Regions from separate parts of the Streptomyces sp. NPDC048514 genome, predicted to be linked through region 2. Evidence: riboswitches for the same ligand, from Rfam matches in the RefSeq annotation. Region 2 holds a riboswitch; each other region holds the start of a gene.

Region 1 (2,256 bases), on a different contig from region 2:
GCCTTGGTGACCGGCCGCGTCGCCGAGCTCGGGTACGCCGGAGCCGGAGCCGTGACCGGGGTGACAGTCAGGGCCGGGGTGACGGTCAGGGCCGGGTACGGCAGCGCGGCGGGCGTCGCGACGCGGGGAGCGGGCGCGCCCCGTCCGTCGTTCTCCCGGGCCGTGTGCCGGAACAGCAACTCGCGCGTGACCGAGAGCTTGCGCTGTACGGCGGCCTTCGCGGCCTTGACGTCGTAGTCCGGGGCGGTGGCCTTGGCGTCCTGATCCAGGGTGGTGGCCTTCGGGGCGCGGTCCGCCGTGGCGGCTCTCGTCGCGCGGTCCGCGACGGGGACGCGAGCGGCGCGTTCCGGGGCGATGGCGGCGGCGGTGGCCCCGGCCTCGGGGCCGGGGGTGCCGGCCCCCGCCGCGGTCACGTCGTACCACGACGCTGCCGTTGCCTGCGTTGCCTGCGTTGCCTGCGTTGCCTGCGTTGCCTGTGTTGCTCCCGCGCTCCGGGCGGCTCTGCCCCGCTCGGCCGCGTTCTTCACGCGCGAGGCGAGCCGGTTCATCACCCTGTTCTGGGCGAAGTGGTCCTGCGGATACCCCGCGAGCAGTGAGGTGGCCGCGTCCGGGTCGGCCGCGAACGGATCCCGCGCCTCGCGCGCCTTGGCGAGCCGGGCCGCGCGCTGGGCCTCCGCCTGGCGGGTCTCATCGGCGCGGGCCCGGTGCCGGGCCGCCGGTTCCTCCTCCGATGGCGCGTCGGCCAGGCGGTACAGCTCGTCGATCTTCTTCTCGATCTCCTCCGGGCTCGGCCTGCCGTCGTCGGCGGGCGCGGCCTCGGCCGTCTGGGACAGGACGGCCACGGAGGTGAGGGCGGCAGTGGCGAGAACGGGGCCGCGCAGGCCCGGTCCAGTGCCGCCGGGGCGCGGCTTGCGGTGCGACGCCAAGGGAGGCGACTCCTTCCAACATGCCGCCTACCGGGTTAGCTGTCGGGTTCGGGCGGGTGCTTCGGAAGGGTTGCCCTACGGCGTCGTCCCGTGCGGGAGTCGGCCGATTCACCCCAGGAACGGTGGGTCCCCGGCTCCGGGCACCGTGCGGGGCGCGCCGGACTCGGCGGAGGCCGTTCGGCCCGGCGAGGTTCGCCGGAGAGGGGTCGTACGGCCTGACGGAAACCTAACCAACTCGTGTGACTCCTGTGAAGGTTGGTGTGCGGTATGTCCGATACATTTCTGTGACCTGGGGGAGGTTTCACACGCCCGTGACCAGGTGCTTCCGCAGCGTGAGGGGATGATCGGTCCCCGGCGGGGCGACGGCCGGCGCTCCGGGACGATGTCCGATAGCGGACTGCGCCCGCGGGCCGTGTTCCGGGGACCGGGACCGGTTGTCGGTGGGGCGCCCTAGACTCGGAGAGCGATGAGCAGCCTCTTTGACGACAGCTTCCTGGCGAACCTCCAAGCCCCACGCGGGCGCGAGGAGGAACCCCCGCCACCCGAGGACGATCACGCTCCGGAGCCGGTTCCGGACGATCTGTTCGGCGGGAAGTTCGACGTGCCCCCGGACCGGGACGCCTACTACCGGGACGGCGCCCCGCGCCCCGTCATCGACGCGGCGGCCCTGCTGGCGGGGCTGAACGACAACCAGCGCGCCGCGGTCGTGCACGCCGGCTCCCCGCTGCTCATCGTCGCCGGCGCCGGCTCCGGCAAGACGCGCGTGCTCACCCACCGCATCGCCCACCTGCTCGCCGAGCGGGGCGTGCACCCCGGCCAGATCCTCGCGATCACCTTCACCAACAAGGCCGCGGGCGAGATGAAGGAGCGCGTCGAGCACCTCGTCGGCCCGCGCGCCAACGCGATGTGGGTGATGACCTTCCACAGCGCCTGTGTGCGGATCCTGCGACGCGAGTCGAAGAAGCTCGGCTTCACCTCCTCGTTCTCGATCTACGACGCGGCCGACAGCAAGCGCCTGATGGCACTGGTCTGCCGCGATCTGGACCTCGACCCCAAGCGCTTCCCGCCCAAGTCCTTCAGCGCCAAGATCAGCAATCTGAAGAACGAGCTGATCGACGAGGAGGACTTCGCCGCCCAGGCCACCGACGGCTTCGAGAAGACCCTCGCCCAGGCCTACGCGATGTACCAGTCGCGGCTGCGCGAGGCGAACGCGCTGGACTTCGACGACCTGATCATGACGACGGTCAACCTGCTGCGCGCCTTCCCGGACGTCGCCGAGCACTACCGTCGCCGCTTCCGCCACGTCCTGGTCGACGAGTACCAGGACACC
Region 2 (2,256 bases):
GCACGAGGTGCTGGGCGGCCTCTGTGATGAACGGGACCTCGCTCTTGGTGGCCTCGAGCAAGCCTTCCTCGACAGCCGCCAATCCGACCTGGACATCGGCTTCCAGAGCCTGGTCCCGCACGCTCAGCCCGAACGGCCCGACGACGGTCACGAGGGGTCTCCTGTCTGCTGGTGTCTGCTGGCGATTACACGGTTTGTCGATAGGTCGTTGCCATCACTCAAGTCAGCGTATCCGGTCCTCTTTCGATCACCGATAGCGCCCACCGGTCCAGCCCGGGCGGTATCGGATCATGACCGGTATGGTGCTGATCGGCTGATACGAACAGATATCTATCGACTTAACAGCAGTACACACTGCTTGTCGCGAATCCGAAGGTGAGCGGAGTAACGCCGGCCCACAACGGAGGCGTCCACCCTGCCGGCCCCGCGGGCACCCAGGCGCGCTCGAATCGGCTCAATCCGCCCGGATCCGGGCGACGGTCGATCCCCCGCCGCCCCCACTCACCCCCGCCACCCCCCTCTCCACCCCCCTACGCACCCTCTCCGCGGCCGGCGATGAGGCGCGAGAACGGCCGAGGGCGTATCGCGAATTCCACCGGAATCCGACTTCAGGACCGAATCGGCTTAATCCTCCATGTCTGATTTGCTGCATTTTGCTATTTCGTGAATTGGGTCACGTGGAGCAACCACCCCCCTCGCCCCCTCCACCAGCACGGCCATCCCTTCTCCCTTACGTCCTCGGCGAGTTGAGAAGTTGGCAACCGCAAAGGATCAAGTACCCCATACGGCACAGATCAAGGTCAAACAGTGCGTTGTATGAATCAGGCACTTGTTCCCGACATGTGCTCTCGCATACGTTCCGGGCCGTCGGGCGGAGCGCCAAATCCTGCCGCCGCCCGCGTAACCCATCGACGAACTCATTCGCAGGGCAGGAGCGGGGGAACCAGGTAAGTCGCCGGACCGGACGGCATACGTCGCACCGGAACGGCTAGGGGTGAAATCGCACTCTCCGGAGTGCGGCCGGGCACCTCCCCGCCCGAACCCGACAGCTCACCTCGCAGGCGCCGGAGAGGAACTTCCCCATGCCTGCTGCCGCTCAGCCTCGCCGCGTTCGCACCAGCCGTCTCGTCCGCAAGCTCGCCGTCGCCGGCACCGGTGCCGCCGTGCTCGCCCTCCCGCTCATCGGCGCCACCGGCGCCTCCGCGGCCACTCCTGCGGCCGCTCCCACGGCCACCACGCCGTCCACCACGCTCGCCGGATACCCGAACAACCTCGACGGCTGGATCCGCGAGTCGCTCGCGATCATGGCCGAGAAGAAGATCCCGGGCACCTACAACGGCATCCACCGCAACATCATGCGGGAGTCCTCGGGCAACCCCTCGGCCATCAACCTCTGGGACTCCAACGCGGCCAAGGGCATCCCGTCCAAGGGCCTGCTCCAGGTCATCGACCCGACCTTCAACGCGTACCACGTGGCCGGAACGTCGTTCAACGTCTACGACCCGGTCGCCAACATCACCGCCGCCTGCAACTACGCGGCCGCGCGGTACGGGTCGATCGACAACGTGTTCGGCGCGTACTGACCTGCGCGGACCGGCACCCCTCACCCGGCGGACCGGTGCGCACCGGCACCTGACGGACCGGCGCGCACCGGTCACCGGACCGACGGCGAGTCGCTGAAGTGACGGCCGGCCGGTTAGCCGGTTGGCCGGTCTGTCGGCCGGTTGGCCGGTCGCTCGGCTGGTCGGTCGGTCAGTTGGGCGGTCGGTCGGGCGGATGGCCGCTCGGTCGGGCGAACTGTCCGGTCGGCCACTCGGCCGGTCAGCCGGCCGGGAAGACTCTTTCGAGGACGACGGCGATGCCGTCGTCCTCGTTCGACGAGGTGACCTCGTCGGCCACCGCCTTAAGTTCGGGATGGGCGTTGGCCATGGCCACCCCTCGTCCGGCCCAGTGGAACATCGGGATGTCGTTGGGCATGTCCCCGAAGGCCAGGGCCCGTTCGGCGCCGATCCCGAGCCGCTCTGCGGCAAGCGCGAGACCGGTCGCCTTGGTCACCCCGCGCGGCTGGAGTTCCACGGTTCCCGGCCCCGACATGGTGACGGTCGCCAGCGAGTCGACCGCCGCGCGCGCGACGGACGCCAACTCGTCGTCCGACAGGGTGGCGTGGCGCAGCAGCACCTTGCTGATGGGCTCGCACCACAGGTCGTCGCGCCGGGCGACTTGGACCGCCGGCAGCGTCGGGTGCGGCATCAGATA
Region 3 (2,256 bases), on a different contig from region 2:
TCCAGCACCCCGGTCGACTACGTGAAATGGGACTTCAACCGCTGCTTCACCGACGCGGGCTGGCCGGGCGAGCCGTACCCCCAGCGGCTGTGGATCGACCACGTCCACGCCCTGTACGCCCTGCTGGACCGGTTGCGCGCCGCGCACCCCGAGGTCGCCTTCGAGTCCTGCTCGGGCGGCGGCGGCCGGATCGACCTCGGGGTGATGAGCCGCACCGATCAGGTGTGGACGTCCGACAACACCGATCCGCTGGACCGGCTCGCCATCCAGCACGGCTTCACCCAGATCCACCCCGCCCAGGTCATGGCCGCCTGGGTCACCGACAGCCCGAACACCCAGCTCAACGGCAGGGTCAGCTCGTTGCGATTCCGCTTCGTCAGCGCCATGGCCGGCGTCCTCGGCGTCGGTGGCGACCTCACGCGCTGGAGCGAGGAGGAGCTGACCGAGGCCCGGCGGTGGGTGGAGCTGTACAAGGAGATCCGCCCGGTCGTCCAGCGCGGCGAGCTGTTCCGGCTGCGGCCCCCGGCGGGCGGCTCGAGCGCCGTCCAGTACTCCCTCGGGGACGACGTGGTCGTCCTCGCATGGCTGCAGGCCCAGAGCTACGGCGAACCGGTGCCGGCGGTCCGGCTGCGCGGACTCGACCCCACCGCATCGTATGAATGCCGCGAAACGGGCGAAGTGCTGAGCGGGGCGGTCCTGCTGCACCACGGACTGCGCACCGGTCTGCGGGGTGATCTGGATGCGACGGTTCTCCGATTGAGTCGCATCTAGGTGTTCTGCCCGAATTTGTAGAGCTGGTCATGACTAGATACGGCTGGACATGAAATGAGGGTGTGTGGCGAGGTGGCGCGTGAGGAGCGTCATATCGGTGACCGAGCGTCGCGGATCACGTCCACGTAATTCCGATAAGGAAAAGGGAACTTACCGGAATGCGGGCTCGGTAATTCACGGAGGGTGACGGGGGATTCGGGTCCTCGATCTTCCGGAACGCGAACCCCGGGAATCGGCTGCTTGTTTCCGTACGTCCCGCTCGCTTACGTTCGCCCCCATCCGGACGGAACGCCGAATCCTGCCGCCGCCCGGAATTCCCACACACTTGACCCGTGTCCGGCAGGAGCGGGGGACCCACCAGGTACGACTGCCTGTCCGGTCTCCGCGACAGGCTAGGGGTGAAGCCGTGCACCGCGCGGCCGGGCAACTCCAGCCCGAACCCGACAGCTGACCTCGCAGGCGCCGGAGAGGAATGCGCCATGCCCGCGAAGGGTAAGCACCGACGTCCCAAGACCCCGCGTCTTTCCCGCTCCGTCGCCGTCGCCGGAACCGGTGGCGCCGCACTGGCCCTCCCGCTCTTCGGAGCCGTCGGGGCGCACGCCGCCACTCCGGCACACTCCGTCTCCACGAAGCCCGCGCAGTCCGTTCCGGCCACGGCGAAGAAGTCCGCGCCGCAGCAGGATCCGGCCGTGCACGCCTACACGGTGAAGGCCGGCGACTGCCTCTCGGCGATCGCCGAGAGGCAGCACGTCGGCGGCGGCTGGCACCGGCTCTACGACGACAACCGGCAGGCCGTCGGCGCCGACCCGTCGCTGATCCACCCCGGCCTGAAGCTCACGGTCGGCGGGAAGGCCGCGCAGCACAGCCCCGGGCCGGCCGCCCCGCAGCACGCCTCGGCCGCCCCGGGGCGTGTATCGGCCGCCCCGCAGCCCGCGTCGGCCAAGGCGCAGTCCCCGGCCTCCGCGAAGACCCCCCAGGCGCAGGCGGCCCCGGCTGTCGAGCCGGCCGGCTCCACCGCTCCCGCCACCGCCACCGGCTACACCCTCCCGGTGACCGGCGCCACCGTCGGCACGGGCTATCACGTGGCCGGCAGCATGTGGTCCAGCGGATACCACACCGGCGTCGACTTCGTCGTCCCGGCGGGCACCCCGCTCAAGGCCGTCGCCGCGGGCACGGTCGTCTCCGCCGGCTGGGGCGGCGCCTACGGCAACCAGGTCGTCATCAAGCTCGACGACGGCCTCTACGCCCAGTACGCGCACCTCTCGCAGCTCTCCGTCTCGGCCGGCCAGACCGTGACCGCGGGCACGCAGGTCGGTCTGTCGGGCGCCACCGGCAACGTGACCGGCCCGCACCTGCACTTCGAGATCCGCACCACCGCGGACTACGGCTCCGACCTCGACCCGGTCGACTACCTGCGCCGGCACGGCGTCGCCGTCGGCTGAGGACCACCGCACCCCGAACCACCCGCCTGACACGCCTCCGAAG

Evidence for each region. Region 2 has a riboswitch for cyclic di-AMP ahead of ACGFT2_RS27745 (transglycosylase SLT domain-containing protein). Riboswitches for the same ligand answer to the same signal wherever they lie in the genome.
Region 1: it holds a riboswitch for cyclic di-AMP, as region 2 does, so the genes downstream of both, ACGFT2_RS09395 (NlpC/P60 family protein) here and ACGFT2_RS27745 (transglycosylase SLT domain-containing protein) in region 2, are expected to answer to the same signal.
Region 3: it holds a riboswitch for cyclic di-AMP, as region 2 does, so the genes downstream of both, ACGFT2_RS04975 (peptidoglycan DD-metalloendopeptidase family protein) here and ACGFT2_RS27745 (transglycosylase SLT domain-containing protein) in region 2, are expected to answer to the same signal.

Annotation. Positions count from the first base shown of each region.
Region 1 covers NZ_JBICWT010000004.1:129,347-131,602, reverse strand. The annotation lists gene ACGFT2_RS09395 (NlpC/P60 family protein) at 1-926, opposite strand, end outside; cyclic di-AMP (ydaO/yuaA leader) riboswitch at 934-1,105, opposite strand; gene pcrA (DNA helicase PcrA) at 1,393-2,256, shown strand, end outside.
Region 2 covers NZ_JBICWT010000013.1:120,849-123,104, reverse strand. The annotation lists gene ACGFT2_RS27750 (polyprenyl synthetase family protein) at 1-151, opposite strand, end outside; cyclic di-AMP (ydaO/yuaA leader) riboswitch at 900-1,079, shown strand; gene ACGFT2_RS27745 (transglycosylase SLT domain-containing protein) at 1,083-1,583, shown strand; gene ACGFT2_RS27740 (PT domain-containing protein) at 1,697-1,813, opposite strand; gene ACGFT2_RS27735 (HAD family hydrolase) at 1,822-2,256, opposite strand, start outside.
Region 3 covers NZ_JBICWT010000002.1:475,038-477,293, reverse strand. The annotation lists gene ACGFT2_RS04980 (alpha-galactosidase) at 1-771, shown strand, start outside; cyclic di-AMP (ydaO/yuaA leader) riboswitch at 1,084-1,246, shown strand; gene ACGFT2_RS04975 (peptidoglycan DD-metalloendopeptidase family protein) at 1,251-2,213, shown strand.